3 regions of the Brumicola nitratireducens FR1064 genome follow, and region 1 is predicted to be linked to each of the others. Evidence: predicted binding sites of a transcription regulator. Region 1 holds the regulator's gene; each other region holds the start of a gene.
What was found. The regulator LexA, encoded in region 1, represses DNA repair genes until DNA is damaged. The targets are predictions, from matches to a motif close to TACTGTATNNNNATACAGTA.
Positions count from the first base shown of each region.

Region 2: a site for LexA is predicted at 6,802-6,821, ahead of GNIT_RS09275 (DNA recombination protein RmuC). Genes of this name have one in related genera too.
Region 3: a site for LexA is predicted at 5,883-5,902, ahead of imuA (translesion DNA synthesis-associated protein ImuA). Genes of this name have one in related genera too.

Region 1 covers NC_016041.1:3,986,354-3,997,662, reverse strand. Annotated here, with positions in the region: gene GNIT_RS16910 (S8 family serine peptidase) at 1-3,067, opposite strand, end outside; gene lexA (transcriptional repressor LexA) at 3,771-4,391, shown strand; gene coxB (cytochrome c oxidase subunit II) at 4,839-5,963, shown strand; gene ctaD (cytochrome c oxidase subunit I) at 5,976-7,586, shown strand; gene GNIT_RS16885 (cytochrome c oxidase assembly protein) at 7,605-8,264, shown strand; gene GNIT_RS16880 (cytochrome c oxidase subunit 3) at 8,276-9,175, shown strand; gene GNIT_RS16875 (DUF2909 domain-containing protein) at 9,258-9,425, opposite strand; gene GNIT_RS16870 (SURF1 family protein) at 9,540-10,361, shown strand; gene GNIT_RS16865 (hypothetical protein) at 10,363-10,926, shown strand; gene GNIT_RS16860 (COX15/CtaA family protein) at 10,944-11,309, shown strand, end outside.
Region 2 covers NC_016041.1:2,140,888-2,152,196, forward strand. Annotated here, with positions in the region: gene GNIT_RS09245 (5-oxoprolinase subunit C family protein) at 1-1,012, opposite strand, end outside; gene GNIT_RS09250 (5-oxoprolinase subunit B family protein) at 1,009-1,851, opposite strand; gene GNIT_RS09255 (5-oxoprolinase subunit PxpA) at 1,864-2,589, opposite strand; gene GNIT_RS09260 (CvfB family protein) at 2,678-3,532, shown strand; gene GNIT_RS09265 (OsmC family protein) at 3,571-3,978, shown strand; gene GNIT_RS09270 (hypothetical protein) at 4,057-5,127, shown strand; gene GNIT_RS09275 (DNA recombination protein RmuC) at 5,154-6,797, opposite strand; gene GNIT_RS09280 (fumarate hydratase) at 7,028-8,560, opposite strand; gene pabB (aminodeoxychorismate synthase component I) at 8,670-10,190, shown strand; gene GNIT_RS09290 (CoA pyrophosphatase) at 10,201-10,791, shown strand; gene GNIT_RS09295 (L-serine ammonia-lyase) at 10,998-11,309, shown strand, end outside.
Region 3 covers NC_016041.1:43,295-54,603, reverse strand. Annotated here, with positions in the region: gene GNIT_RS00215 (TetR/AcrR family transcriptional regulator) at 428-1,003, shown strand; gene GNIT_RS00210 (MBL fold metallo-hydrolase) at 1,024-2,145, shown strand; gene GNIT_RS00205 (DUF885 domain-containing protein) at 2,251-4,059, shown strand; gene GNIT_RS00200 (YdgA family protein) at 4,259-5,668, shown strand; gene imuA (translesion DNA synthesis-associated protein ImuA) at 5,927-6,619, shown strand; gene GNIT_RS00190 (Y-family DNA polymerase) at 6,635-8,122, shown strand; gene GNIT_RS00185 (error-prone DNA polymerase) at 8,088-11,246, shown strand; gene GNIT_RS00180 (winged helix-turn-helix domain-containing protein) at 11,230-11,309, opposite strand, start outside.

The DNA of each region.
Region 1 (11,309 bases):
CTAGTAAACTTTGCAATTGGTTTATCGCTGATTTAGCTAACAGGGTATTATCAATCATGATACCGAGATCACGAATAGTCTCGATTTTTTGATAGCCTGATGTTTCAACCTCAAAAGTCAGGGTAGACCGATGTGTTTGATTGTTGAGTACCGTCGGAAAGGTTAGTTTCCCCACCGGTGCTGTGCAAGATTCGGGCAAAGGATATTCATTGGTACGTAAGTACCTTTCAATAGCAACTGATTGCCCATCACACAGCCATTCCAGTTCTAAGTCAAGTCCATCACCATAGGTGTTACCAACCGCGTCACGCAGCATCGGAAAATCAAAATTCCAAGCCCAACTCCAATCCCATAGATTTTTTAACACACTATTTTCAATCGAAAGTGGATGATGCCAGTATGTTCCTTGACCGTCTAAATATAACGATTCAGTTGCTTCCCTTTGCAGCGTGCGTCGATTTAATCCATCACGCTCAAACAACCCTTGTTGATTGATTGTAAAAAGCTCAGCGCTTGCAACTAATTTGCCTTCATAAGGATCTTCAGTGGTTTTTTGGCGGAAACTTAGTTCAATTTTGCCTTGTCGTGCATCCTCGTCTGGAATATACAATTTAGCATATACAACATCATCAATTGTATCCGTGAAACCGCCACTATTTGGGCCTTGTAACGTGATTTTCAGTTGATCTACTTTTGTTTTAAGGGGTTCGGAGGCGAAATGCTCGTAGTTTGCTCGCTGCTGCATGTTTAAGTTAATGAAAACGCTTTCCGTTAGACCCCCTTGATATTGCTTAAATGGGTTGTAGATTGCAGCGCCACCACCTTCAAGCGACCGGGTTACGAGAGTGCCGACTTGCAATGTTGTGTCGCTCGGTATCGTATTGAACGCATAGTATTTGTTGGTATTTCCACCCGCAGTGTTGCTTGAAAAAAGCCTATCATCGAACGCAAGTTCGAAGGCGCTGGTGGGATTTTCATAGTCGTCTTGAGCGAGCTCCGTGCCATTATCATCCAGCACTTGGCCAACACCGAAAACGAACTGAAGCTGACTAATATCAGCGCGGTAGGTATCGTTGCCGTTGACTGTGAATCTTTCTAAGGCTTGTCCTATAAGCATTGCTGATTCAACTGGGTTGGGCATCCCAATATCGCTGAATCTTATCCAACCATAATCGATTAACAGTGTCTTTTCTCCGGTCGGAATTTTGACGATAGCCGTTTCACCTGCGCGCACGCTGACTCGGCGGTAAAAACTGTTTTCACCGTAAATATTAAATTGAGTATCGCTGTTTGCATTGTGTTCAAACTGAATTTCAAAGGCTTTTTGAAAAGTTACGGGTACGCGTAATCGTGATTCGCCAGATTCAAATAAAAGACTGTCAACAAACGTAAGGTTGTCGAGCGTTGAAGCGTCGAGGCTACCAACTTCGTCAATGATTAGCGAGACCTGAACGGAAACCTTAGCTCTCGCGGCGATGCTGATCGTTTCAGGAACCTCAATCAGTACGCCATTTGGGAATGTTTGCTCACTGTCTACAGCAAGAACAACGGGTTGATTAGACAAATTATGCAGGGTGAGACTTAAATCCGATTGGTACGAGCCTGTTTGTTGCGTAATATTTCCAAAATCAACGATACCCTCTGCTGACGCTAACGATACATCCAATGCGTCAATGATATCCAATCGACCAGCGCCTTGAGCATGCGGCAAAAATCCAATATCTCTTGCAGATGCCATCAATCGTTGTTTAACCTCTGCCGCAGTTAGTTCAGGGAATTGTTGCAGCAGAATAGCTGCTGCTCCGGCAACGTGCGGCGCTGCCATACTGGTACCACTTAAAGAAATTATGTTTTCTCCAGGCGAGGCAGAAAAAATATCATCGCCGGGTGCTGATAGCTCTGGTTTAAGTGGTGCATCTGCTTGGCTATCACCCTTTGAGCTGAAACTTGAGAGCTGATCTGATTTGGTTGAGGAGGCTACTGTAATAGCAGTTCGTGCTGATGATGGAGATAGATTAGCAATGTCATTGAAATTACCATTGTTACCAGCTGACACAACGACCACGATGCCGGCTTGCGTAGCGCGATCAACAGCTTGACTTAATGGGCCTTCGGCATTGCCATTACCACCTAAACTCATATTGATGACATCAACGCGATCTTCTGTATCCGCATTTTGATCGGGGTCGATGGCTCTTTCGATACCAGCAAGAATGTTCGAGGTATATCCAAAACCTTCATCACCGAGGACTTTGTAAGCGTGTAATTTTGCATCAGGAGCAACCCCACGAAGGCTTTCGCTGTTGCCTGCAACAATACCTGCTACGTGAGTACCATGACCATCGATATCCATTGGGTCGTCATCGTCATAGTGGAAGTCGTATCCAGCTATGACTTTACACCCTTCGCCAAAGCAGCCACCCAATGCTGAGTGGGTATAATCAATACCGGTGTCTAACACCGCTACAACTATTCCATTACCAGTAAGGGTTGCTCCAGCATTATCAAGCCGCAACCAAGCGTCATTTGCTCGCACTAGAGAAACACTTTCACTTAGTTGACGTGACATCACTTGGTCGGCTACCACTCTTTTGACATTAGGAAGCGAACGGATCTTATCAACCTCGTTGGGTGATGCTTCCACAACGATGGCGTTTATCGTGTGAGTAAATTGGTAAGTAGGGAGAATTTTTTGGTTAATCGTACCAATATAGCTAAGAAGTGTTTGATGTTCTTGCTGCAACGCACTTTGATAGTTGCGAAGTTCAGCAGAGAGTCTTGTGTTCAGCCTGTTTACTGACGGATTTTCTGCTGCTAGAAGTTGCTGTTGCTCGATTAAGCCTGGTGATGTTAACTCTACGATGTAGCGCTGTGGTCCAGCCGGATAGTACTTTACAGTCGACAACCCATCAGATCGTGTCGTTGTCACCGTTAGTGTATCGTCTGAAACTGACGGAAGTGTTTTTTCGGAAATTGTACTATCTGCGTTTGCGAACGAAGAAAAACAAAATTGCAGCAATGCGGTCAGTATTAAGCCGCGACGGAGTGGGCGTGAAAATACAATCATAAAACATCCTTGTTATTACTACTTTGATTTAGATCTTTGAGTTTATCTCAGTTCACTTCGAGCACCAATATGCAATTTCATATTGTGTTATAAATACTCAAACTCATCACCGAGTCATTGCTCGTTAGGCAAGTCAAGCGCGGAGAAGTCATAATGGGTCACTTTTACCTTTTGGAACATGCCAGCGACATATGCATCATAGCGGCGAAGACTTAAAATTTTTCAATAACCGCTTTATGTATCCATCCTGCTGCTGTTTTACTCTCCAGAATAAGTCGATGAAGCCATGCAGATTTGGTGACGGTACATTCTGAAAAAAGCATTGACTGACGCAAATCCAGTGCCACCTGCAAGGAGAATAATTCGCCGTTCCCATATCCTCAAATTGCTCAAAGTAAGCGAACTTATCAAGATTATATTATGAGCTAAAACCTTTAATTAGCCTGTGTTATCTGAGTGCGCCTCGGATGCTAATCTTATAAATCATCAATCACGCGCCAGCTAATATACAAGAAATGATTTTTCTCCGATTTAGGAGCGTCTTAAAAGTTAACTTGTATTCTACTTTGACGAATGCCTCCTATTCTGAGGTTTAATCAAACAGGATTTTTTGCAAAATAAACCGGATCCCACAATTTGATCGTTGCCATTTGCCTTTTCCTGTATATACTTACATCTAACTGTATAGAAAAACAGGCTGTTTATGCGTCCACTAACTCCCAGGCAACAAGAAGTACTCGACCTTATTAAAAGTACAATGATTGATACGGGCATGCCGCCCACTCGTGCTGAAATTGCGCGTCACTTAGGTTTCAAGTCGGCGAATGCCGCTGAGGAGCATTTGAAAGCCCTCGCAAAGAAAGGGGTGATCGATATCATTCCTGGCACATCGCGTGGTATTAAACTGAATTGCGCATTAGATGACGAGGCTGACGAAGGTTTACCACTGATCGGCCGAGTAGCTGCAGGTGAGCCGATTTTGGCAACAGAGCATGTAGAATGTCATTATAAAATCGATCCCGACCTATTCAAACCAAACGCTGATTTTTTGCTTAGAGTTCACGGCATGAGTATGAAGGATATCGGGATTATGGACGGTGATATTTTGGCGGTGCATCGCACGACTGATGTTCATAACGGCCAAGTTGTCGTCGCTCGAGTTGATGAAGACGTTACGGTGAAGCGTTTTGAAAAACGAGGTAGCCAAGTTTTACTACATGCAGAAAACGACGCGTTCGCGCCTATTAAAGTCGATTTAGCCTCACAGCCTTTTAACATTGAAGGTATTGCCGTTGGCGTCATTCGTAATTCAGATTGGATGTAGCGTCAGATAGAGTTATTTGTAGCTTATTAAAAACTTAAAATAGCCGCTTCATGAGCGGCTTTTTTATGTCGTATTTCCCCTCAAACAGCAGTTTCAAAGTGCAAACCTCAATTTCATTTAATGTTGAAGTTCTGAAGTGTTATATCGACTACCGCTGTCTAATCCCGTCAAAAATGCACTGTTTCAATGTGACTAATGTAGCCGCCAACGTATATGAGCTTCTAAAAGATCATAAAAAGCGCAGTACAAATTTTAATCATTACCAAGATATTCAATCTATTTTCAAGAAAACACTAGACTATGCAGGTACTTTGTTTAATCATTAGGCATTGATTTACATCAAAATAACAAATTAAACAGAATCTTCACATCAGAGCGTAAAAATTCACAACCTGAAGAAGAAGATTGGAAAGGAGTATCAGAGTGAATCGAGTAACTTCATTGCTTATTGGCGCGTTACTAGCGTTTAGTAATTCAGCAATAGCCTCAACGGCTGCAGAACGGTCTGACCTAAACCTACGTCAAGGTGTAAGCGATATCAGCTTAGAAGTGTATGACTTACACATGCTGATGTTTTGGATATGTGTTGTTATCGGTGCCGTCGTATTTGGTGTGATGTTTTATTCGATGGTAATGCACCGTAAATCTACCGGAGCTAAGCCAGCTAATTTTCATGAAAACGTGAAAGTAGAAGTACTGTGGACGGTTATTCCTTTTGTCATTCTTATTGCGATGGCGTGGCCAGCGGCCACAACTCTCATCGCTATGGAAGATACTAGTGAGGCTGACGTTACTATAATAGTGACGGGCTCGCAGTGGAAATGGCACTACAAATACAAAGACAATCCAGATGTCGAATTCTTTTCCTTACTTGCCACTCAAAGAGAGCAAATAAACAACAAATTCACCAAGGGCGAAAACTATCTGTTAGAAGTAGATAGACCTCTCGTCATTCCAACGGGTAAGAAAGTTCGTTTCTTGATAACTTCTGATGACGTTATCCATTCTTGGTGGGTTCCAGATTTCGCGATCAAAAAAGACGCCAACCCTGGTTTCATCAATGAAGCATGGACCAATGTTAATGAGCCTGGTATCTACCGCGGCCAATGCGCAGAATTATGCGGACAAGACCACGGCTTTATGCCTGTCGTTGTTATTGCTAAAGACCCCGCTGAATATGAAGCATGGCTGAAGGCAGAAGAATCAACCGCGATGAGAGCGAAAGAAGAGGAGCAGCGTCTGCTTTCCATGAACATGAGTATGGAAGAGTTAATGACGCAAGGTAAGAAAATATATGACACTGCCTGTATCGCTTGCCATCAAGCTAACGGTGGTGGCTTGCCACCTATGTTCCCAGCGTTGAAAGGCAGTAAAGTTGCCTTAGAAAAACAAAATATTCCGTTACATATTAGTATGATCATCAACGGTAAAAATAACATGCCGGCGTTTGGTAAGCAGTTATCTATGTCTGAAATAGCCGCAGTCGTTACTTATGAGCGAAATGCTTGGGGTAATAACACGGGCGACATGGTGCAAGCTAAAGATGTTAACGCAATAATTAACGGTAAATAGAAGGTCATCAACATGAATACAGAAACCGTAAACGAAGCACATGATTCGCATGATGGCCACGATGCCCATCACGAACATCACATACCCAAAGGCATTTTAAGATGGTTGTTCACCACGAACCATAAAGATATCGGCACGCTTTATCTTTGGTTCGCGTTCATCATGTTCTTAATAGGCGGCGCAATGGCAATGGTCATTCGCGCGGAGCTGTTTCAACCAGGTCTGCAAATCGTAGAACCACATTTCTTTAACCAAATGACCACAGTACACGGTCTTATTATGGTATTTGGTGCTGTTATGCCCGCCTTTACTGGTTTGGCAAACTGGCTCGTTCCAATGATGATTGGCGCGCCTGATATGGCACTACCGCGAATGAATAACTGGAGTTTTTGGATCCTACCATTTGCCTTCCTTATTTTGCTTTCGTCTCTATTTATGGATGGCGGCGGTCCTGCATTTGGTTGGACGTTCTACGCCCCTCTATCAACACAGTACAGTGGCGACAGCACCGCTTTGTTCGTGTTTTCCGTCCACATCATGGGTATTTCATCTATCATGGGCGCAATTAACGTGGTTGTGACCATATTAAATATGCGTGCACCAGGTATGACCTATATGAAAATGCCTTTGTTTGTATGGACTTGGTTGATTACGGCCTTCCTGCTTATAGCGGTTATGCCTGTGCTAGCAGGCGCGGTAACGATGGTTCTGACTGATAAGTTTTTCGGCACCAGTTTCTTTGATGCCGCAGGTGGTGGTGACCCCGTTATGTTCCAGCATATATTTTGGTTCTTCGGGCACCCTGAAGTTTACATAATGATTTTGCCTGCTTTCGGCATTATCTCGGCTATTGTTCCTACCTTCTCGCGTAAAAAGCTATTTGGCTATGCGTCTATGGTTTATGCAACGGCATCTATTGCTTTGTTGTCGTTCATTGTTTGGGCGCACCACATGTTTACAACCGGCATGCCGGTGGCCGCTGAGATGTTCTTTATGTTTGCGACCATGTTAATTTCCGTACCGACAGGTGTGAAAGTGTTTAACTGGGTAGCCACAATGTGGCGCGGTTCTTTAACCTTTGAAGTGCCGATGATGTTCGCTATCGCCTTTATCGTGTTATTTACTATTGGTGGTTTATCAGGCCTGATGCTGGCAATCACACCAGTGGATTTCCAATACCATGATACTTACTTCGTGGTTGCTCACTTCCACTATGTACTCGTTACTGGTGCCGTGTTCTCCATTATGGCCGCTGTTTATTACTGGTTGCCAAAATGGACCGGTAAAATGTTTGATATCACATTAGCTAAATGGCATTTCTGGTGTTCATTGATTTCAGTAAACGTTCTATTTTTCCCTATGCATTTTGTTGGACTAGCTGGCATGCCTCGTCGTATTCCTGACTACGCACTTCAGTTTGCAGACTTTAACAAATGGATAAGCATCGGCGGTTTTGCCTTCGGTCTGTCTCAATTGATTTTCTTGGTGCTTATTATCAAAGCGTGCAGAAAAATAGGTGAACCAGTGTCTGACCAAGTTTGGGAAGGTGCTGAAGGCTTGGAGTGGGAAATTCCATCACCAGCGCCGTATCACACTTTTGAAACACCACCGGTTATAAGATAAAAAGAGGATAGTGTAGGTATGTCTGAACTACCTGGTTCTAAGGACAAAACTGAAAAAGCTGACGCTTCGCTAGAGAGTGGGCGAGCGTCGGAAACTCAAATACCAAAAACCCGCGCGGAGACTGCTGCGGAAAATGCAAAAACCGTGAGAACACTGGTATTTGTAGTCATTGGTATGTTGGGATTCAGCTTTGCCCTAGTGCCTTTATATGATGTTTTTTGTGACCTTACGGGCATAAATGGCAAAACATCAAATGAGGCAGCTGTTTACGAATCAGTGATAATAGACGAATCTCGAACCATTAAAGTTGAGTTTATAACGCGCACGCACTCTGGAATGCCTTGGGAGTTTAGAGCCCAAACAGCAGAAGTTGCGGTGCATCCAGGCGAAATGAGTGAAGTCGCTTTTTATGTTCGAAATCCAACAGATCGGGACATCATTGCTCAAGCTATACCGTCGGTGTCTCCTGGCACGGCGGCATTGTTTGTGAATAAGACAGAATGCTTCTGTTTCAAGCATCAGCCGCTAAAAGCGGGTGAAGAAGCCTTAATGCCAATGAAGTTTTACGTTGACCCACAGCTTCCAAAAGATATCACCGTTTTTACATTGCAGTACACGCTTTATGACATATCTGCAAAAGTACAACCCGCTGTTGACGTTGCCATGAACAACAGCTAATGGAGAATAAAATGGCCCAAGAACAATACGAAAAATATTATGTCCCTGAACAAAGTATCTGGCCCATTGTTGGTGCGGTTGCTCTGTTTTTAATTGCTGTTGGTGCAGGTAACTTTGTGATCGAAAGCACTCGCGATAAAACTGGCTATGGCTTTTATATCCTAATGGCGGGCATTGCCCTCCTTCTCATTATGATTACAGGCTGGTTTAAAAATCAAATTGATGAATCTATGAGTGGACTTTACAGTGCTCAACTAGGCCGCTCTTACCGACAGGGGATGGCGTGGTTTATATTTTCTGAAGTGATGTTTTTTATGGCATTCTTTGGTGCGCTATTTTACGCAAGAACGATTAGTATTCCTTGGTTAGGTGGTGCTTCTAATAACGCTAGTACAAATGAAGTGTTGTGGAATGGTTTTCAAGCTACCTGGCCCCTATTGACTACACCTGCAGACGCTATTTCAACGGGTGAACCATCGACTCAAGCGATGCCTTGGACTGGCTTGCCGCTAATTAACACTGCATTGTTATTAGCCTCATCTGTTACCCTGCATTATGCGCATGTAGGTTTAGAAAAAGTGAAACGTACTCAACTTATAAGCTTGTTAAGCCTTACTATTTTGCTCGGTGCAATATTTTTAGTCTTGCAAGTACAAGAATACGTTCACGCGTATCGTGATCTTGGACTCACTTTGGATTCGGGTGTTTATGGAAATACCTTCTTTTTACTAACGGGCTTCCATGGAATGCACGTTACTTTAGGTACTATCATTCTCATTGTACTATTGGGTCGATGTTTGAAAGGGCACTTTACACCAAAAGAACATTTTGCATTTCAAGCCGGTAGCTGGTACTGGCACTTTGTTGACGTGGTTTGGGTTATGCTATTCTTCTTCGTATACATATTGTAGAGACGAAAAAAGCCATCTCAAAAGAGGTGGCTTTTACATTTGAGCTCTAAGAATTATTATTTATTGAAAGTAAGCAAATAAACTAGTGGGGCGTTGGGTTGGGCTGAATGATACCCGTTGCAACTGCAATAAGGATGATTCCTATAATCACAGCCGATGCAAGAACTCGTCTACCGATATACTTACTCATATTTTGGTTTTGGTCATTTTTCAGCATGACCATCATGGCTTGAAAGAGACTAAAAACCATGAATATGAGTAGTCCGCCAATAACTAATTTTACGAATAACACTTGCACGCTCCTGATGTATTAGTTAACTCTGTAATAGAGTTTAAAAGGATTTGGAAAGGTCATTATACAAATATGTGGATTCGAAAACTCCCTCTACTGCCTACCATAGTCACTTTATTGTGCGTTGTCATCATGTTTGGTTTGGGTATATGGCAGTTAGAACGAAAAGCCCAGAAAGATATTCGCTTAATGCAAATTGAGGAGCGGCAGTCCAACAGGCCATATAAGCTTGAAGAACTGGTGTTTGAGCGTGGCGTGAATATTAACAGCAACAACGATACTAACAATAATACCTCGGATAGCAAAAATTTAGATATTCAGGACTTTCCGGTGAGCTTTGTAGGCACTGCGCAACTGGAAAACTTATTTTTTATCGACAATAAAATAGTGTCAGGTAGAACGGGTTATCAAGTCGTGGTCCCAGTAGCGACTTTGGATAAGGATATCGTACTCGCCAATTTGGGTTGGCTTCGGGGTAATGGCATTCGCGGCCAATTACCTTTGATATCGGATAATCTGAGATCTGAACTTACAGAGCGTTCTGCACAATTTACTGGTGTGGTGAGCTACCCGTCTATCAATGCAATGGTGTCTGAAACCAATACGGCATTTGGTCAATTCCCAGCGTTATTGCAACAAACGGACATGGCACAAATGAAACAGCATCTGCGTGCAGCCGGACTGCTTAGTCAGGGCAAACTTTACCCTTTTATTGTCAATCTAACACCTGATGAAAGTTCTGAATTCATACGCAACTGGCAGCCCGTGGTAATGAGCCCAGAAAAACACTTGGGTTATGCTGTGCAGTGGTTCGGCCTAGGTATTGCCGCGTTGACTATTTATCTCCTCAGCTTGATGAAGCTATTTCAAACTAAAAATAATAAAGAGAATTAACATGCAGCAAAAATCTAAAAAACTGACCGCGTTGGCACTTATCCTTGTTTTTACCCTTCCCGTTATACTTGCCAAGCTCGCACTAGACAATGAGTGGTTCAATAAAGGCTCAACCAACAAAGGACAATTGTTAAATCCAATTATTGAAGCTGGAGACTTGTTCTTAGTAGAAGGTGAGGAACCGCATTGGCGCCTAACCTACGTTATTCCTAACGACTGCGATCTCGCTTGTGAAAATGCGATATTCAGTATTAGTCAGGTGCGCACCGCCGTTGGTCGCGAAATGGATAGAGTCGATGCGGTTTTTATTGTGACCGAAAATAGTGACTTGAAGGCGGTTAAAAACTTAGAAGAGAATGATTTTGGCAAGTTGTTAAAATCAGATGCAAATAATGTTAATAATTTGTTTAAAGAAACCGGCAATAATGGTATTTTTATCGTAGATACTTTGGGTAATGTGATACTCAAATTTAATAGCACGCTTGATCGTGAACAAGCAATAATGGACAGTCGAGACATTTTGGCGGACCTTCGCAAGTTATTGAAATTGTCTCGAATCGGTTAGAACAGGATACACAAATAATGAAGAAGTTGGTGCTTGCGAGTATTTTTTTAGCACTATTGGTTATTGTCCTTGGCGCATACACTCGCTTAACGGACGCAGGACTTGGTTGTCCAGATTGGCCCGGTTGCTATGGCACATTGTTAGTTCCTCAGTCTGAACAACACGTTGAGCTAGCAAATCAAGCTTTTCCTGAGCGACCTGTCGAGGCTGAAAAAGCGTGGAACGAAATGATCCACCGCTACTTCGCAGCCGGCCTAGGGTTTTTCATTCTCGTTATATTTTTTACGTCATTAGTTAAAAAGATGCGTGGTTCGCATGGTCCGGTAAAACTCCCATTTTTACTATTGGTTTTAGTCTGTTTCCAAGGCGCTTTGGGCATGTGG
Region 2 (11,309 bases), 1.8 Mb from region 1:
GTGGTTCATTTTGACAAAATCTATTCATTTTTACTTGGCGAAGCAACCATTCTTTTCTTGCTGTCAATAAATCACATTCTTCAAATTGAATAGTGCTTCCAGGACGACATTGACCTAATTCTGGCAAGTCATTCGCGATAACACTCCCAATTTTAGGGTAGCCACCAATTGTCTGTCTCTCAGCCAACATAATAATAGGTAAGCCAGTCGGTGTTATTTGAACTGCACCATTGGCAATGCCCTCAGAATATAGCTTAACTGAAACCTGCTCGATAGATTCACCTGTTAATCTTATTCCCATATTGCTCGCCTCGTTGCTAACAGAAAAGCATTGATTGAAAAAACGAGCCTTCATTTTGTGATCAAATAATGCATGCTGATAGCCCAACACTAGTCGCACAGTATAATGTTTTGCCAAGCTGGTTGTGGGAAGCGATACTTCCTTTAAGGCTGAACGAGAGGCAGACTGATTAATTTGTTTTTCATGAGCCAATTTAGCTATATCAGGAACACCTGATGTTGATGCATTAGCTGTCATCAAAGCCTTGTTTTCATAACTAAGCTCATCACCAATCTGCAGTCCTTTGCCATCTAGTTTTAATCCACCCGTTTTCTCTCGCATCACGGCACAACAAGAGTTCAAAAACATCGCTGTTTTAAAACGATGGCGACAGGCTATATAATTCCTTGCGCCAAGGCTCGGCTCCATAATTTGTAGAGTTTCACCTTTTTTCCAAAGCAACTGTTTATTTAATGGCTGACAAATATCACCGATCTTAATAATCGATTGCGCGCCGGTAACTGCAATTTCAAGATCTTGTGTTGCGACAGCCTTGAAGCCGCCGAGCAAAACTTCAATCGTTGGGTTATTTTCAGCAACCTTCACGATGCTGTTCGCAAGCAAATGGCTGTTTCTATCAAGCGCCCCAGACTGGGCAAAGCCTTTGTGTTGATGACCTACTCTGCCTAAGTCAGTAAATCGTGCACTCAACCCCGTAGCCAGTATTTTCATGAGTTCGCCCAACCAAGATACTCACTCTCAGTAATAGGATAAAACTCAACATAGTCACCCGTTTTCAGCAGTGCTTCAATATCTCCGTGTTCAGAACTAACCTTATCTGACGCCTTGAATAAAAGATCGAGCGGCGTATAGCCAATTATATGCCATCCACCCGGCGATTCATCTGGATAAATCGCGGTTTGGCGATCGGCTATAGCAACGGCACCTTTGCGTACCTTTAGGCGAGGCTTGCTCAATCTCGGTTGAGATAGCGCTTCGGGCAACTCCCCTAAATAAGCAAAACCAGGCATAAATCCAGTCGCATAAACACGGTATGTATTTTCAGAGTGCGAAGTAATAACTTGTTCTTCGCTCATCTTTTTTTCTTGAGCGATTTTAGACAAATCTGTTTCGGCTGCAGAAAGCTCATAACAAACGGGAATTCTGTGAATACGTTTACTGGGCGATATTGGCACTTCGACATTATGGTTTTTGGCACTGTTTTGTTCAGAGTCAATTCGTTTGAAGGCGCTCGGCTTTTCTGCCACGAAGTCAGTGATTTGAGTACTTAAATCACTGACTAACTGTCGCAAAAATGCATTTACGCCAAGATGGTCTATATCGTAAAGCGAAAACTCGATCATTAAGGATGTGTAAGAAGGAATATATTCGCGAAGCCAATCAGGCTTGTTCGCTAATAATGTGCGTGTCAGTATTTCAATAATCGTATTTGCTGTTTCTAAGCCTATTGTTGTGTCGTCCACGTACAATATGACACTACAGTCCGAGGCCGTTCTAAATTCGATTATATCGTTATCATTTTCAATCATCATAATGCTGTCGTCAGCCATGTTGGTTGTGCTTTATTGCAATAACTCTCTTATTTTTTTAACGGTATGCATTGCCTCTGGCGTATCACCATGAACGCAAATGGTATCAGCAAAAATGGGCAAAATAGCCCCACTCTCAGTGATGACCTCATTTCTTTGAATAAGACGCCGTGCTTGCTCAACTGCGTCATTAGCATTCAACACGGCTCGAGGATGACTGCGAGGCGTTAACAGTCCAGAATCTAAATACAGACGATCAGAAAAAGCTTCAAATATTAAGGTAATATCACGCTCTCTAGCTTCAATTCGCAGAGTCTCATTTTCAGTACTAGCCTGAACAACTAAGGGCAAGTTGCAGTAAAAACCAGAAACAGCAGAAAACACAACGTTTCTTACCGCTTTATCTGCCATCATATCGTTATAAAGTGCACCGTGAGGTTTAACATAGCTCACTTCTTTACCTTGGCATTTTGCAAGTCCATCCAAGGTCGCCATTTGGGCTTGAATAATGAGCATCAATTCATTAGGCGGAACCCGCATACTTCTGCGCCCAAAACCCTGTAGATCTGGATAAGAGGGATGAGCACCAATGAGAACATTATGTTCTGCCGCTAGCTCAATGGTTTTGTGCATCACCGTAGGGTCGCCCGCATGACCACCGCAGGCAACATTTGCCATATCAATATAGGGCATTATGTCGCTGTCGGCATCGAACTGCCAATGCCCGTAACTTTCACCTAAATCCGCATTTAATTTCATAGTTCCCAAATTAAGATTGATGTTGAAAAATTCAATCCTGTTATACTAAAGCTATAACGTTAAAAAATCATGTAAAAGAGAGTCTTAAATGCCAATAATTGGTCAAGTGAATGATTTAATCGTCACCGACGAACTCCCCTTTGGTTACTCATTATCCACTAAAGGATCACATAATGATCCTGATGAGTCAGTCTTCCTTCCTGTAAGCGATGCAAAAGGTCAGTTCAGTGAAGGACAAACCCTACAAGCATTCGTATACTATTCGCAAGACGGCAGCATGCATGCCACACAAAAAGATATGCCAATTAAAGTGAATGATTTCGCATTATTGACCTGCACTGGTGCAACTGATTTCGGTGCATTTTTTGATTGGGGATTAGAACGCGATTTGTTAGTGCCAAAATCGATGCAGCATAAGCCAATGGATATCGGCTTATGCTATGTGGTCTATCTTTTAGACGATCCCAACAATAGAAAAATGATTGGAAGCACCAAACTCTATCGATTTTTAGAAGAAACCACGGATGATTTAAACGTGGGTGACACAGTATCCGTCATTGTATTTGACGAAACCTCGTTAGGCTTTAAATGTGTTATCAACAAACAATATCAAGGACTACTGTTTAAGAGCGATTTATTTAAAAGACTGTCTGTTGGCGACCAACTTACCGCTTTTATAAAAAATATAAGGGAAGATGGTAAAATTGATTTGTCTCTACAAAAGGAAGGCAAGGAAGCGAGAACAGACTTAGCAAGCGAAATTATGGACGACCTAGTGGCACATGGAGGCATGTCCACACTGACAGATAAGAGTTCAGCAGAGGAAATTTTTGCGCGCTTTCATGTTAGCAAGGGCGCTTATAAACGCGCTATCGGTACGCTCTATAAAAATAAAAAGATAGTATTGAGCAAAACACATATCAGCATAGTCGAAAGTAAATAAATTAACACCCCAGATAAAAGAATGATTAGGTAGGAAAAATGAAAGCAACAGTCGTATGGGAACCATCTGAAGATGGCTTAGGTTTTGAAGGTGAAATGGACAATGGCAGAAAGCTGAAGTTAGACGGCAATGGTAAAAATCTGTCGCCAATGGAAGCCGTACTAATTTCCGTGGGGGCTTGTTCCTCTGTTGACGTCGTTGAAATTATGCGCAAGTCTCGTCAAGACATGCATGGCTGCTACTGTGAGTTAGATGCTGAGCGAGCTGAATCTGCGCCTCGCAAATTTACTAAGATACATGCCCATTTCGTTGTTCAAGGGAACAATATAAATGAAAAACACCTCGCGCGAGCCGTGCAGCTAAGCACTGAAAAGTACTGCTCTGTCATGCTGATGTTAACCGGTAATGTTAACGTCACCACCAGTTTTGAGGTTCAGGAGAAATAGTCGTTCTAACTGTTTGTCTTTTTCTTATAGCACGAATGACATAAGCTCTATATTTATTACGAAAACTAGGTAGTTAATATGAATTTTATGACAAAATCTATTTTAACTGCATGCATTCTGTGTGTGACGTTCGTTGCAGGTTACTTAGTTGGAAGCAATGCACAGCCTACAACCTCCGTGTTAAATTCAAGCGAAACGGAGCGCAACCAGCACACAACCGACAGCTCGCTTACTACAACGACTAGTGCTTTTAATACAAAGAAAAGTAATGCTGAACAGCGAGCTTCAGCACCTGCTCCAACTGACAAGTCAGAGGGCAGCATTGTTAGCGAAGAACCTTTACTTGTCGACAATGGCGATATCATTGCATTGTTTAACGACTTTCTAACTTACTCTACTTCAAACTCAGACTACAAAGAATACGGTAAAAAAATAGATGATATTCGTAATATTTTAATTTCATCTAGTGCCGATCTTGCCTTACTTTTGGAATACTTTGAGCAGGTTCCAATTGATTCTCAAGCAAGTTACATGCTGGTGTCAATTATAATGGGCTTGCCGCAAGAATTAAGTAAGCCAGCAATGCAGCGTGTTATGGAAAACGCACTCCTTAAAGAAGGCCCTGAAAACGCCACCAACTTTTTAGAGTTAGTAGCAAGAACTGGAGTAAAATCGCCATCCATTACTTCCTCACTAAAAGATATCGCGATTTTTAGTGAGAAAGATGAAGAAACGCTAAGGGCCTTGGATATGCTGATGCCGTATGAGTTGAGCAATGTAGAAAATCAACAGGTTCGCGAGCGTCTTCTAGCCGCTATCAATAATAGTACAAACCCCGATAATCCGTATTACTTCAGTCAACTGTTGCGTTTCAGCAATACCGCCCAGCGAGAGCAGTTAGCGCTCGATGCATTTCATGACGAATCAAACACCGAAATGCAGTCAATTATTATGGACTCGATACAGGCTGGCACATTGGATAGGTCTGCAGCGTTGCGGGAAATATTGTTTAGTATTGCTAAGCAAGACCAAAATGAATTGCAGCACCAAGCGATATATACCCTACTATATCGCTTTGATTTATCTCAAAATGAATACAACGATATCACTCAAGGCAAAAATCTGAATATCGAAAATATTATTTTTTAAACCGACTCGACTATGAATAAACATAGTTATTCTTCGGCTAACGTGTCCTCTTCGTCGTAAGTATCAACATCAAAATCTTCATCATCATTGCCATCTGCACTACTGTCTACTAAACCAATATCTATCGATTTTGTTGGTGAAACCCCTAATTTTTTAAACTGCTCTGCTTGCCTCACTAAGTTCCCACGGCCCGTGGATAATTTACCCATCGCCGCCTCATAGGCTTTTGCTGTGGCATCAACATTGCGACCGATTTTTTCCATATCGGTAATAAAGCCGTGAAATTTGTCATACATCTTTCGTGCTTGCTCAGCTATTTTATTTGCATTTTGGTTTTGATATTCATACTGCCAAATATTATTAATTGTGCGCAATGCAACCAATAAATTCGTTGGGCTAACCAGCATAATCTGGTTATCGAGCGCTCTTTTTATCAAGTCTGGCGCATGTTCAATAGCTGAGATAAACGCTGATTCTATTGGAATAAACATGAGAACATAATCGAGCGTTCTCACGCCGGTAAGGTCTTGATAATCTTTCTTACTCAGGCCTTTTATGTGACCACTTATTGAATTAACGTGTTCTTTAATGGCTCGCTGGCGACCTTCGTCAGTTTTCGCGTTAACGTATCTTTCGTGGGCAATTAATGACACTTTCGAATCAATAACAATATCTTTATCGTTAGGCAAATGAACCACCACATCGGGCTGATAGCGCTTACCGTGAACATTTTTTAACGATTTCTGAGTTTCGTATTCATGGCCATTACGTAATCCTGACTCAGACAAAATTCGCTCTAATACAAGCTCTCCCCAATTTCCTTGTTGTTTGTTATCGCCTTTCAATGCATTGGTCAGCGCGGCGGCTTCCTCTGTGATCTGTTTATTCAATTCTTTCAAACTTAAAATTTCAGTTTTGAGGGATGCCCTTTCCTGACCTTCTTTAACGTATTGATCTGAAACTTGGCGCTTAAATGATTCGATCTGCTCTTTAAGTGGAGCGATCAGCTGCGTTATTCCGGTTTCACTCGTTTTCGTAAACTTTTCTGATTTTTGTTCGAATATTTTATTTGCTAAATTCTCGAATTGAATAGAAAGCTGTCTTTCTGCGTTCTCTAGTAAATTCAATTTTTCTGCAAAACTCTTTCTTTCCTGCTCAAAACCAACTTGCTGCGACTGGTAGCTTGCCTGCAAATTTGCGTATTTGTGATTTATTTCATCTAACTTCTTTGAAAAAACCTCATTTTCACTCTGCTTGCGTAGCAGCTCATCTGCTTTTTGACTCAACACTCCAATTTCACGCTGATTTTCGGATATTATGCTTCGACCTGTATCTAACTGCTGTTTATATACAAGCTCATTCTTTTGCAAGGTATCCTGAAGTTCGTCAATTTTAGCGTCATATTGACCAAAAGATTGGTCATTTAATGCTATTTGTTGCTTTAGATCTTGGATCTCCGATTCATAAATCGATTTTTGCTTGTTTAGATCACCAATGTACGTTTCAGATTGCTGCACTAATTCAGACTGATGCTGTGCCTTTATGGAGTCAAGTTCACGCCTTGAATATGACCGCATAAGCAACCAAACCAACAGCATAGCAATAAAAGCTGCTGCACCTGTAGCTATAGCAACTTCGATATTCATAAACGGCTGTAACATGGGGTGCATTGTTTACTTTATCCTTGTAAAGTTTCGACCTGTATATCGTGTAAAAAACGAACGTGTGCAGCGACCTCGGCACATTGGTGTGAATATTATCAAAAGCCTCGCCCAATAACTAAATGATAACAATGAATAAATTCATTATGTCACATGCAATAAGGCCCCGTTAGTTTCGGGGCCCTACTTTTACTAGCGCATTTTTGCGCGGGTATCTAAATGGTCAATTTGTATAGACCCTATTTAACTCTTAAAGCCGCATCTAAGTCAGCAATTTTTGCTTTCCAAATAGCAGGCCCAGTTTCGTGAGCGTTAGCACCGGAACTATCCACTGCAACTGTTACGGGCATGTCAACAACATCAAATTCATAAATGGCTTCCATTCCCAAATCTTCAAATGCAACAACGCGTGACTTTTTAATTGCTTTAGAAACTAGATAAGCCGCGCCCCCGACAGCCATTAAATATACCGCTTTGTGTTTCGCTATACTTTTGACTGTTGCTGGACCACGTTCTGCTTTTCCAATCATGCCAATTAGGCCGGTTTGCTCCAACATCATGTCAGTAAATTTATCCATACGTGTGGCTGTTGTCGGCCCCGCTGGACCAACAACTTCACTGCCGACTGCATCAACAGGGCCTACGTAATAAATAAATCGATTAGTTAAATCAACGCCTTCAGGCAAACCTTCACCATTGTCGAGCATTGTTTGAATTCGCTTGTGGGCAGCATCACGACCGGTAAGCATCTTACCGCTCAGTAATACCGTCTCGCCAACTTTCCAGTCTTGAATGTCAGCTTTTGTAATGTCATTAAGATTGACTCTACGAGTGTCTTTACTGACTTCCCAAGTTACTTCTGGCCAGTCTTCTAACTTCGGTGCCTGTAGTTCTGAAGGACCTGATCCATCAAGATAGAAATGTGCATGGCGAGTTGCTGCACAATTTGGGATCATCGCAACAGGCTTTGAAGCTGCATGCGTTGGCATTGACATAACTTTAACGTCAACGACAGTTGTTAGACCACCTAGACCTTGAGCGCCAATACCCAAGTCGTTCACTTTTTTGAATATATCTAAACGTAGTTTCTCTTCCGTAGTAACCGCGCCGCGCTCCATTAATTCTTGAATATCGACTGGGTCCATCAAACTTTCTTTGGCTAAAACAGCCGCTTTTTCAGCCGTGCCACCGATACCTATCCCTAACATACCCGGCGGACACCATCCGGCGCCCATTGTGGGAAGCGTCTTCACAACCCAGTCTGCGATGTCATCGCTAGGATTGAGCATAACCATTTTTGATTTATTCTCTGAACCACCGCCTTTGGCCGCAATCATCACTTCTATTTTATTGCCTTTCACAGTGTCAATATGAACAACAGCAGGCGTATTATCTTTTGTATTGATGCGTTTGCCGGCAGGGTCTGAAACGATTGACGCTCTCAAGGGGTTGTCAGGATTTAAATACGCACGACGCGTTCCCTCGTCGACCATTTCCTGAACAGTCATGTCTGTCTTATCCCAGCTAATATCCATACCGAGTTTGACAAAACAAGTCACAATTCCAGTGTCTTGGCATAAAGGACGTTTGCCCTCTGCAGACATTCTTGAGTTGATTAGTATCTGTGCCATAGCGTCTTTCGCCGCCTGACTTTCCTCACGATTGTAGGCCGCTTCGACGGCCTTGACGTAATCTAATGGGTGATAATATGAAATAAATTGCAACGCATCTTCAATACTGTCTATAAAGTCTTGTTGACGAATGACGGTCATGATGTCCCCTGTTTTTTCAAAGATTGATATGGTTTTGATAGTTTGCCGAGTATACTACCTAACTCATGATTATTTCGCCAAAAAAACCTGATTATTTACGAGGTTAATATTGTCATTACCCATTTTTATTGAAGAGTGTTTAGAACTCGAAGGAATTTCTGCAGTTCAAGTATTCTCCAATTTCCAGCATTTGCCTTGGGCGATGTTGCTCGATACTTGCAATAATCAATTAAGCGATGGTCGTTACGACATTATCGTGCATTCACCCGTTGCAAAGCTAGTGGTAAAGAATAAGCAATTGGTAGTAACAGCCGCTGAGGAGTGGTCTACGCTAATTGAAACAGAGCTAAGCGCAAATAACGGCAGCCCATTTGAACGTTTAGAAGAAGTTCATAATAAGTTCAAATCCATGGTTAATGTTACAGATGCCAGCCCTCTCCCCTTTTTATGTGGCGCTTTGGGATACTTTAATTATGATTTAAATATTCAGTTAGATGGTATCCAAGACACTGTTCCAGATGAATATTCATCTCCCGATTTGGCAGTTGGCATTTATGATCAGAGCCTCATTTTTGACAATAAAACGAACAAGGTTTTTTGTTGTTATATTGATAACGAACGCGCTGAACTCCTAAAGAATCTAACAACTGATAAAACTAAAACGAAAGCTACGACTGATTTCCAACAGTTGAGTCATTGGCAAGCAAATCAAACCGAGTCTGAATACCATAAAAAACTGCAGCGAATTGATGACTACTTGCATTCTGGTGACTGCTATCAAATAAACTTTGCACAGCGCTTCGATGCCAGCTATCAAGGTTCTGAATGGCAAGCTTATCGTCTGCTCAGAGACGTTAACAAAGCGCCTTTTTCGTCATTTATTCGTTTAGAAGAAAACTGTATTTTAAGTGTCTCTCCCGAACGCTTCCTGCAAGTAAAATCGGGAGTAGTAGAAACCAAGCCAATTAAAGGTACACGAAAGCGTGCTCTTAATGATGAAGATGATAAGAAGTTAAGTGAAGAATTGCTGAATTCCGAGAAAGATAGAGCAGAAAACCTCATGATTGTTGATTTACTTAGAAATGACTTGAGCAAACATTGTGAGCCGCATTCTGTGGTTGTTCCGGCGCTATTTAAATTAGAAAGTTATCCTGCTGTTCATCATATGGTTAGCACGATTTTGGGCAAGTTAAAGGCATCCTCGTCTCCCATTCAATTACTCAAAGGCGCCTTTCCTGGGGGCTCTATCACTGGTGCGCCTAAGCATCGCGCAATGCAAATCATCCAAGAGCTTGAACCGAATAAACGCAGTATTTACTGCGGTAGCATAGGCTATATTGGTGTGCGTGACGATATGGATACCAGTATTTGTATTCGCACTGTATTAGCAGAAAATAATCGTTTATATTGTTGGGCAGGAGGCGGTATCGTATTAGACTCAGAAATCGCCAGCGAATATCAGGAAAGTTTGGATAAAGTAGCAAAGATACTGCCTGTACTTGAAGAAACTATGCAGATCGACACTGCTCTAGCTAAAGGCTCTTTTGCTGAAGGCTCTCTTGTACAAAATCCGTCGGCCAGTGCGTTAAAAGAAAGACATCAACGAGAAGTCACTACACCAACTAAATGAACAGAAAACAATGAATGAAAAACATTTTTTATCTAAGTTTCATCTTCCCTGGTCTGCAGGTCCATCGCACGATTTTCCGTTTCCAGTAAAAACCAGACCTGCAGCGGTCCTCATCTGTTTGCAGCCTCCATTTGATGATTTACACGTACTATTTACGCAGCGAGCAAGCCATTTAAACCATCACGCTGGGCAAATAAGTTTCCCCGGCGGAAAGTATGAAGTTTCAGACGAATCCTTAGTGCATACGGCATTGCGTGAAGCTGAAGAAGAAATTGGCTTAAAATCAGACAAAGTTAGGATCCTTGGTACACTTCCAGAGTATAAAACAATTAGTGGCTTCGCCGTTTTGCCCGTTATTGGTATCTTAGATGAATCGGTTGACCTTGATGTTGACTTAACGATAGATAAAAACGAGGTTAGCCGTATATTTCAAGTCCCTTTGTCTCACTTAATGAACCGACAAAATTACTTTGTTCACCACGTAGAACGTCGACAACAAAGCTTTCCCGTGTACTTTATACAATATCAGAACGATGTCATTTGGGGGGCAACAGCAGGCATGACAGCCCTGCTTTGCAAGCATCTTGACTTTTACTCTTAGTAAAACTGTAAACCTTCGATATCGTTTTGCCACCCTTTTAGTTTTTGATACCGTACATATCACTCAACGCAGTTTATAAAAGCTCGACGACAGTCCATAACATCGCATTAACAAATCTAATGCAAGCGATTAGCAAATCTCATTTGTTTATTATCAAAACTATGCAAGACTTAACATGGATAAAATTAATAGTTAAGCGATGTAAAATGATCAGTGTTTTTGACATGTTCAAGGTGGGCATTGGCCCATCAAGCTCCCATACCGTGGGGCCAATGAGAGCGGCAGCAGCATTTTGTGATGTATTAAAAAAAGCAGAAGTGTTTGAGCAAATAACGGCTGTAAAAACAGAATTGTACGGTTCGCTAGGGCAGACTGGCAAAGGTCATGGCACCGGGAAAGCAGTAATACTGGGCTTACTAGGCTACTTACCAGAAAACGTACCGGTCAAAAAAGTTGACGCCATGCTAACGCTTGTTGAAACTGAACAAGCTTTGATGCTGAATCAAGAACATCAAATT
Region 3 (11,309 bases), 190 kb from region 1:
CTTCATATAATCTTCCATTGGGAGAACAACCTTAGGTTCTCAGTAGTTAGTAGTAATTATTGGCTGATATTTTATGCAGGTTTTTAGTGAGACCTAACTTTAGTGAATGTAAATATTGAGTATCCACACATCAATAACGCCATGTTGCCGCGTTGTTATATCACAAGTTAAAACAAATTTGCTGTTCAAGGGAGGTTTTGAAATATTGTGTAACATTTCCATGCTGTAAACAGACTCACAGCTGTCCCTTGTGACTATAAAAGCATCAACAAATTTGGTTTTTTCTGCAAAGACTGTTATAAAAACTAAGAGTAAGAGTAAAACTAAAGAATGGATGTTCTTGTGTTTTTAATTACCTAATTAACGCCCTTTTGAATAGTGTAGATAAAAACAAAACACAGCAAACGATGCTCAACAGAGGCCCAATATGCCGAAGCAAGCTCAATATGATTTACCCGAAATACTGACGTATGCCGTTGATATTTTCACAGAGCAAGGGTATGCAAAAGCGTCGATGGAAGAAATAATTGCGCGAACACAGTTTAATAGGCGTGCGTTTTATATAGAGTTCAAAAGCAAACAAAGCTTTTTACATGCAGTACTTAAGCACTATATTGAGCACCAACTGTCGGCTTGTCAGGACAGTTTAATTGCTCGGACAGACTCTGGCACTCAAGCTATTTATGATTATTTCAACGCATATCACGAACTTATATCTCAGCAGGGGTGCCTGCTAGTAAACTGTATTAGCGAGCTCGGTAGAAATGATCCAGAAGTACAGTCTATTGCACGCCATTATTATGATGCACTGCAGCTGTGTTTCATTGGCTGTTTAGAAAGAGCACAAAAACATCAGCAAATTCGATCTAAAATTAACGTTGAATCAGTCGCACTGCAGCTCACTTGTTTCACACAAGGATTTGCAATATCAAGCATTCTTCAAGGCGGTGAAGACGATGTGATTATCGCTATGCGCGAACTAATGTCGAGTGTAGAAATATGAAACAGATTGGGTGTTACGCAATGATTTACCCAGTGTTATTTCTAGTAATTGTTGCATTATCTGGTTGTCAGAGTGCCAATACAGATACAATGAACAATAGTGTTAAAAGTAAAGAAAGCCCGAAAAAAGGACATTACACTAGCGATGGCTTTAAAAATTTGTATGTTGAAGATAACGATAAAAATTTTTTCGACTTCTTAGAGATGCGATTTTTAAGTGACGAAAAATGGGCGGATCATGCATCTTTAGCAGACCAAGTTCCAATTCAAGCTGTCGATGTAGAGAGACTCCACGCAAAAAGTAATATGCCGCCTGAAAGTGATCAGCCTTTAGTCACTTGGTTAGGTCACTCTATGTTTTTAGTGCAACATAATAAACTCACTTTATTGACCGATCCTATATTCAGTGACCGTGCTTCACCGCTGTCATTCGCTGGCCCAAAACGCTATGTAAAACATGCGATGGATTATGCTGAACTTCCAGACATAGATATTGTGGTTATTAGTCACAATCACTACGACCACTTAGATAACGAGACGATTGAGCAGCTAGCCGCGCGTTCCGCCTCGCAAGAATCACCTATTCGATTCTATGTTCCTTTAGGCTTAAAAGCGCACTTAAGCAATGAAGGCGTTAACCCAAACGAAGTAACAGAGATGGATTGGTGGAGTAAAGCGCTTGTTAAAAACGCATTTTCGACGGCTGAAATTCAGGCTCTTCCCAGCCAGCATTGGTCAGCGCGGGGGCTATCTGACAGGTTACAAACATTATGGGCAAGTTGGTCAATTAACTTTGGTGACTTTACTGTTTGGTTTGCAGGCGACACTGGCTACAACGATATTCAGTTTAAGCAAATTGGTGATACTTTAGGCAAAGTAGACTTAGCGCTAATTCCGATTGGTGGCTATGCACCAAGATGGTTTATGCAGAAGTACCACATAAATCCTAATGAAGCAGTAAAGATTCATGAAGACGTTAATGCTATGAAGTCGATTGGAATGCACTGGGGAACTTTTCCTTTAACGGCAGAAGAACCAGGTGAACCCGTCAAGGTATTAGCCCAAGAAAAATTAGCGAAAGGGATGAGCGAGGGCAGTTTCATTTCACTGTCTATTGGTGAAAGTATCGTCATCGAGCAGTGACATAGGTACTTGCTGAGTATGGATTAACGACACGGGTTGTGCACTAAAGCATCAATTTGAGAGAGTCTTTTAGGCTTAAAAATAACTAAAAAACAAGAGTGTTTTATGAAAAAGCGATTTTATTCGATTGCATTGGCGGTATCTGTAGCATTGGCTGTTGGCGCTTGTGGTTCAACAACGCCGCCAACAGTAGAGCAAGCATCAACTAAAACTGAAATGCTACAAAACCAAGCTTCGGCTCAATTAATCAAGCTGCTGGACGATATTTGGCAATACGAATTATCAACCTCACCCGGTATGGCAAAGTCGAGAGGACAAAAACCCAAAAGAGCACTTAGTGACATCAGTATAGCAGCGCTAAATAGCGAAGCCATGCAGTACCAAACTTTCTTAACAGCCTTAGAGGAAGTAGATACCGCACAGTTAACTGATTCTGAAAATATCACCTTGCTCATGCAAAAATATCGTATTCAAAATTACGTCGATATGCACAAATTTAAAGAGTATCGAGTACCAATTACATCAGAATATGGTTTTCATAGTGGCTTAGGCCGTCAAGCTAGCAATACCAGTATTAAAAATGCGGAACAACTTAAAGATTACATGATGCTGCTAAGCGAAATGCCCGATCATTTTTCGCAACAAATAGCTTACATGCAAGAAGGTATGCAAGTAGGCCAGGTTCAACCCAAAGTTGTACTTAGAGGATATGAAGAGTCGGTGCTCGCCTTTATTGCGCAAACACCTGACGAAAGTCCGTTTTATCAGGCTTTTGAAAAGATGCCTGAGGAGTTAAAAACAGCTCAAAACATGCAGGCTGCAGAGGCCGCAATTGCTAAAGTTAGTGAGAGCTATCAGCAATTTTACGACTTTCTAACAAATGACTATATTCCAATGGCTAAGCAGGATATTTCGGTAAAAACGTGGCCAGCGGGTGAAGCTTTTTATCAAAACCGAATTAAGTATTACACCACTACCGATATGACCGCTGAGGAAATCCATCAGCTTGGTTTGTCGGAGGTGGCACGGATCCGTGCAGAAATGCAGACCATTGTTGATGAATTAGAGTTTGACGGCAATATTAATCAGTTCATTGAGTTTTTACGCACTGACCCGCGCTTTTATGCACAAACACCTGAAGATTTACTCATAACGGCGTCGTACATCGCTAAGAAAATGGACGCGCAATTGCCCAAGCTATTTAAAAAACTACCACGGACGCCATATGGTGTAGCACCTGTGCCTGAAAGCATCGCGCCTAAGTACACGACTGGACGATACGTATCACCAAGCAGTGACGACCAACCAGGTTACTATTGGGTAAACACCTATGCGCTCGACAAACGTCCGCTATATGCGCTGCCCGCTTTAACCCTGCATGAAGCAGTTCCTGGTCATCATTTACAAATATCCTTAGCTGCAGAAATGACCGAATTGCCGGAAGTTAGGCGCTCAACCTATATTTCAGCCTTTGGAGAAGGCTGGGGTTTATATTCAGAATACTTAGGGTTAGAGGTAGGTATTTATACTGATCCGTATGATAATTTTGGTCGCTTAAGCTATGAAATGTGGCGCGCCTGTCGCCTAGTCGTAGACACAGGTATGCATATGTTTGGCTGGAGTCGCGATAAAGCCCTGAATTATATGCTAGAAAACACCGCGCTTTCCGAGCACAACGTGCGTACAGAAATTGACCGATATATTTCGTGGCCGGCACAAGCCCTGTCATACAAAATTGGCGAAATCAAAATTAAACAACTGCGTGCAGAGGCGGAAGAGCGTTTAGGTGACAAGTTTGATGTACGTGAATTTCATGACGCAGTATTAGCGCATGGCTCAGTTCCTTTGTTTGTGCTTGAGCAAAATATTCAACGTTTTATCGAGCAAAAAAGCACACCCGTTAAAGGTAACTAAAATCATACCTAAGATGGGGTAAACCAACTTTCATCGTAGGTAAAATGGTCGCAAAGCCTCTGCTAGTCAGGTAAGCTATGCGCCAAATTTAATCATGTCGATGGGTGATATTTAAGGTATTGAGCTAAGTAAGGTTGAACTTTGTTTAACCCAGTTCATTGTTTTACACCCTCTTCAGTATTCCTAACAAGGATGTAATATGAAAAAAATTATAATTTCAGTAGCTGCAATTGCTGTTGTTGGGCTCGTTGCTCCAAAGTTTACTGGCGCTGGCATCAATGAAGGCTTAGACAACTTCATTGCTAACGTAAATACAGCTCCTGGCTACACAGCGACTATTGAGAGTCGTGAAACAAGCTGGTTCTCAAGTGCTGCCGTTGTTAAGGTTGGAATAGACCCCGCTATGTTTGCTGACTTAGATTTAGCCCCTTCTGACATGCAAAATTTCGAAGAGTTGTCGGCAAATATCAATGTAACAGCGCAACATGGGCCGTTTCTTACACTTAACGGTTTAGGCCTAGGTTTATCTGCTTGGAAAGCTGAAGTTGACGAGTCTGTATTGCGTGAATACCTAAGCTATGCTGATGATGAACGGTTTTATAGCGTAGCAGGTCAAGTTAGTTTATTTGGTGGTCTTAGCTTTGAAGATACAATGCCAAAATTCACGGTCATTGCGCAGGATGGCGGCGACGAAGCGATTACTGTTAGCGGTTGGAACGGTAAAGGTACAGCATCTTCTAGCGGTGCAACTTATGCTGGTGCTACCGATTTAGTCACCGTGAGTGCTGATGGCGTTACTTTTGAAATGAAATCGATGAGTCTCAAATCATCAATCGAAGGCGATTGGACCGCAGCAATGAAAGGTGATTTCTACAACTCCACTAGTCAATTTGGGATTACTTCAATTAGTCTTGATATGCCAATGCTAGATACAAAAGCAAGCCTCGACAAACTGATTGTTGATGTAAAAACAGAGAAAAGTGAAGACGGTAAGTTAATGGATATGGATATAAACTATGCCGTTGAATCTATTGAAGCACCTACGTTTTCTGGTCGTGATTTGATCGTTAAATCTGAAATCAACAATTTAGAAAGGGCTTTTTTCAAAGCATATCAAGAGGCATCAGCTAATCCTGCACAAATGGAACAGGCAATGGCTGACATAATTGAAACTAAGTTGTTACCTCAATTACAGGCTTCGCCGGAATTTAACCTTACAGAAATGTCGGGTAAAGTTGCGGACGGTAACTTTTCAGGCAAAATAATGACAAAAGTCACCGGTGTTAACAGTTTGCCAGAGCCACTCGAAGATCCTGCTTTTTGGGCTTCAAAGACCGTTGTGGATTCAAAGTTAACACTGGATAAAGCAATGGCACTTTGGGTTGGCGAACAGGTTGTGATTAGCCAAATTCAAGCAGATCCAAACGCTGCTGGCATGACGAATGAAGAAATTAAAGCCATCGCTGCCGAGCAAGTCGAAGGTATGATTGGTATGTTTGCACAACAAGGCATGATCACAGTGAATGCTGATGGCGAATATGAAATGACCTTCACTATGCAAGACGGCCAAGCAATGCTGAATGGTAAGCCTATGCCACTTCCTTTCTAAGAGAAGAGAAAAGAAGCAAGAAACCAAAGGGCAAAAAAATAAAGGGGGCAGTGTTAATTAATTTTCCAAGCAAATTAATTAACACTGCCCCCTTTATTTTTTTGCCCTTTTTTCATTTTTTAAATCACTATAAAAATCATATCGTTAAATTTCAGACTCGGGCATCACGCGCTGCTAGCAAAACATTTTGTTGATCATCAAACATAAATATTTATACTGTATGCATATACAGATAAGCTAATTATGATTAGGTTGACTATGAAATCTCTTCTACATGATTTACAGAAAAAACAACTTGTGTGGACTGCAGCGGATCTCGACCAACATAAGGAACGTGTTGCTACAGGTTATAAACAGCTTGATGAAGCCCTTAATGGTGGCTTTCCACAGTCCGGTCTCATACACATCACTTCAACAATGGGGTGTGGTGAACTGCGTTTGGTTATCCCTGCAATAGTTAGCAGGCAGCACGAAAATCGTTTATATGCTTTTATTGCACCACCACACTTACTCAATGCTGAATTTTTAATAGCAGAAGGTATTCAACTTGAGCAGGTACTACTTATTCAAGCTGAGACACCTGAACAAGCACTTTGGAGCGCCGAACAATGTGCAAAAAGTGGCGCTTGCAGTGCCGTTTTTATTTGGCAGCCCGCGCTTCAACAAATACAGGCTAAAAAATTAGAACTGGCGGCTTTAAAAGGCGATTGCTTGAGTTTTTTCTTCGCTGATGCAAAACAACAAGCTGACAATCTACCCGTCAGCCTATCGCTGTCCATCCAGCGCCAAAGTAGTAAAGTAACGATTTGTGTCAATAAGCAAAAAGTAGGTTGGCCGATACCTGCTTTCAGCGTCAAAGTACCTTTTAAAGCCAAACTTGGTTCACCTATGCGCTATCGCTCAAAACCGAAGCTTTCTCACAATGTCGTTGCCTTTAACGCTAACAATTAAGTAAACAGAACAACGATGCAATTTGATACCTCTTCATTGTGGATATATTTATATCTGCCTAATTTACAGCTCAATATTCAGCAAGCGCATGCCGAACAGCTCAGCGCTGCCAATAAGCAAGCTAAAACTCAAGAGACAGCAGCTCAAATTGTTTATCATCCAAAATTGAACCAAGTATTACAATTAAATGCGCAAGCTCAAAAACTAGGTATAAAGAAAGGAATGGGGTTAGCTAGCGCCAGTATTATATGCAGCCACTTAGTGGTGAGTGAGTATAAAGAAACAATAGCAGTACAAGCGCTACAGGAGCTCGCTAATCAACTTTACCTCGTTACCTCTGACATTGTTATTGATGAGCCCTCTGGTTTGTTTTTACGCGCGCAAAATATGCTGCGCTTATACGGAAATTTAACGCAGTACTGGCAAGTTATTCAGGAGGTTATCAATAAACAAGGTTACGATGTTTATTACGCTAGCGCTTATTCAGTGAATGTCGCCAAGCTCATTGCTAAGCATGAACAACGCTATATGGGTGATGACAAAAAACAAATTCAGCAGCAGTTGCAGCAGTGCTCGTTGTTACTTACCGATATTGATAAAAAGGATATCGAAAAACTACAGCGTATTGGCATTAAAAATATTGCCGACCTATTCGACCAACCTCTGTCAGCGTTCGCCAGTAGAGTGTCTAAATTTAGTTTACAAATTATGTCAGAGCTGCGTGGCGAATCGGCGGCAAAATTACGTTTCTATCAGCCGCCACAGCGCTACGAACACTACCTTGAGCTGCTATATGATGTTGAGCTTACAGCTAGGCTATTGCCTGTTATTCGAAAATGTCTAGATGCATTAGAGGCTTATCTATTGGTGCGTAATGGTCTAGCGCTAAGTATTCATATCACATTATTTCAACGCGAACATGAACCCATTACTCAAGTGATCAATAGTGCTTTGCCTATTTATAAAAGCGCACATTGGTTGGATATTATTGCGCTGCGCTTTGAGCATCTAGCGTTAAGCTCAGGGGTTTATGGAATTACTATTCGATGCGAAAAAATAGAGCAAGCCGACGGTTGTGAAAGTGATTTTTTTAGTGAAAAGTCGACGCACGTTGCCGCTATGACACTGCTATCACGTTTAAAAGCCAAACTAGGTGAACAACAAGTGAAGCTGATGCAATATCACGATGATTATCGTCCTGAATGTTGTACTCAGTTGTCAGCTAAAGCTGTTGATAATGAGGCTCATAAAGCTATCCATACAACCCGCAATAGCGCTACAAAACCGCATTTTTTGGATCGTCCCGGCTTTTTACTCAGAGCCCCTATCCCACTTAATGCAAAGGTCAGCATTATTGATGGCCCTGAACGTATCGCTTCAGGTTGGTGGGACAATCATGAAGTTCAGCGTGATTATTTTCTAGCCGAAAGTCACCAAGGCCAGCAAATGTGGATATTTAGAACTTTAGATGAAAACTGGTTTGTACATGGCTACTTTATCTAAATCGAATCGGCACGTTGGCTTTGCTGAACTAGTTTGCCAAACCAATTTTTCATTTTTACATGGGGCGTCACACCCTCAGGAAATGGTGCGCCAAGCTTATTTTTTGCAGTACAAAGCAATCGCTATTACCGATGAATGTTCGATGGCGGGTATTGTGCGGGCCTATGCTGAAATATCTCAGCATCACTTGCCAATTAAAATGATCGTTGGCAGTAAATTTATTTTCAACGACAATACTATTGTACTGCTGTGCCCTAACAAAGCAGCTTATAGTGAGTGTTGCCGGATCATCACTAATGCACGACGACGCGCAAATAAAGGCGAATACGAACTGAGCGAATGGGATTTGAAATCCATTAAACATTGCTTATGTATTTGGCTTCCCAGTGGCGATGAAACCAGAGATCACGATTGGGCACGCTGGCTAACTAAACATTATGTAGGGCGGGTATGGCTTGGCATTAAACGCTGGTTAACCGCTAATGAGTATCAATACATTAGCCATTGCGAAACACTCGCCGAGCAATTTCACTTTGAGATTATCGCCACCTCTTGCGCACTCATGCACGATCCAAATCGGCAAGCTTTACAACACTGTCAACACGCTATTCGCGAGGGTAAATTAATTAAAGAGTTAGGTCGTGACGCGCTCTCTAATCAAGAAGCTTGCCTGCGTCCTCTGAATAAACTGGCTAATTTATATCCTCAAGAATGGCTCGAAAATTCGGTATCGGTTGCCAAGCTATGCACTTTCGATTTATCTGAACTGTCCTATCAATACCCTGCAGAGATACTGCCAGCCAAATATACACCATCGGAGTATTTACGCGTATTAGTTGAACAAGGTATTCAAAAACGCTTTTTAAACGGCGTTAGTGAAAGCATTCGCGCTACCATAGAAAAAGAACTAAAACTCATTCACGAACAAGCCTATGAGTATTTTTTCTTAACCATCTATGATGTGGTTCAATTTGCTAAGGCAAAAAATATTCTTTATCAAGGACGGGGGTCGGCAGCTAATTCTATTGTGTGTTATTGCTTAGAAATTACGGCTGTAGATCCGCGCCAAATTAGCGTGCTGTTCGAGCGCTTTATTTCTAAAGAGCGAAATGAGCCGCCCGATATTGATGTCGATTTTGAACACGAGCGGCGTGAAGAAATCATTCAATATATCTATTCGAAATACGGTCGCGAGCGCACGGCCATTGCAGCAACCGTTGTATGCTATCGCTTTAAAAGTGCGTTGCGTGAAGTAGGTAAGGTCATAGGCGTGAATGCTACCGACCTTGATTATTTCATCAAGAACGTTAATCGTCGTGATCGGGATCTAAGCTGGCAGTCTCAATTGACCGAACTGGGTATCGACCCTGATTCACAAAACGGCAAACACTTTATTCACCTAGTAGAACAGCTCATCGGTTTTCCAAGGCATTTGTCGCAGCACGTCGGTGGCTTTGTCATTTCAGCAGGACCGCTTTATGAAATGGTGCCGATTGAAAACGCATCGATGCAGGATCGTACCGTCATTCAATGGGACAAAGATGATTTAGAAACCCTCAAATTATTAAAAGTAGATGTGCTAGCTTTAGGTATGCTAACCGCTATCCGCAAAAGCTTTGATTTAATAAAGCAGCATTATCAGCACGACTACACTATTCCCTTTATTACCGCCCTGCCTGATGACCCTCAGGTGTTTAAACAAATTCAGAAGGCAGATACCGTCGGTGTTTTTCAAATTGAATCGCGCGCACAAATGAGTATGTTGCCGCGCTTAAAACCCAAAAAATATTATGATTTAGTAGTACAAATAGCCATTGTTCGCCCTGGCCCTATTCAAGGCGACATGGTGCATCCTTATTTGTTACGTCGAGATGGAAAAGAACAAGTTGAATATCCCTCGCCGGAAGTCCAAAGCGTGCTCGAACGCACAATGGGCGTACCTATTTTTCAAGAGCAAGTTATTCAGTTAGCCATGGTTGCTGCCGGATTTACTGGCGGTGAAGCCGATGGGCTAAGAAGAGCTATGGCCAGTTGGAAAAAGAATGGCGACCTATATAAATTTAAACAGAAGCTAACCGACGGCATGACTCAAAGAGGATATAGTCACGACTATGCTATGCGCCTTTTTGAGCAAATTTGTGGTTTTGGCGAATATGGATTTCCAGAGTCACACTCAGCCTCATTTGCTGTACTTGCTTACGTATCAGCTTGGTTAAAGCATTATTATCCCGAAGCCTTTTATGTTGGCTTACTTAATAGTTTGCCTATGGGGTTTTACTCGCCTTCGCAAATTATTCAGGATGCCAAGCAGCATCAGGTGAAAATACTTGGGTTTTGCGTGAATAAGTCAGGCTATGACCACAGCTTACAGCGTTTAATAGCAAACGCAGCTGTTAACGATGAACCTGTAAGTACGAGCAAATTATCTATTCGAATGGGCTTGCGCTTAATTAAAGGACTAAAATCAGACTCAGTGAATACGGTCATCAAGTATCGACCTGTAGGAGGTTATAAAAGCATTGATCAAATACGTCAATTAGGATTGCCATCGTCCTGTTTGCAAGCTTTAGCGAGTGCGAATGCTTTTTCGAGTATGGCGGATAATCGCTATCAAGCACGTTGGGAGTTAATGGACTCCGTAATGGAATTACCGTTATTTTCCCAACATACTTCTGCTAACGATAATTACGCGAAACAACCTTCGTTATTTGACAATTTAGTTGAGGACTACGCCAGCACGGGCCTTTCCATCGATTTACATCCTATTGCTTTGCTCAGTCAAGCAAACTTGCTTCCCAAATTTTACTTAGCAAATACACTGAGAGATGTACCGCATCAAACTTTAGTAAGCGTGATTGGTGTAGTTACCGGCAAGCAGAGTCCAGGTACAGCCGCAGGAGTTACTTTTATTACCTTAGAAGACCATACCGGAAATATTAATGTTGTCGTCTGGCAGTCATCTGCGAGAGAACAAAAGAAGGTTTATATGAACGCTAAAATACTGCAAATAAAAGGTATTTTGGAAAGAGGTGACGGTGATGTTGTGCATATTATTGCAGGCAGGCTTATTGACCAAACTCATCTGCTTTCAAAATTAGATACTAAATCTAGGGAGTTTCGGTAACCACCTGATTAATTTGGCGCGTTGTAAGAGTAAGTCCGTCTACTTTCAACAGATTACTTTGCG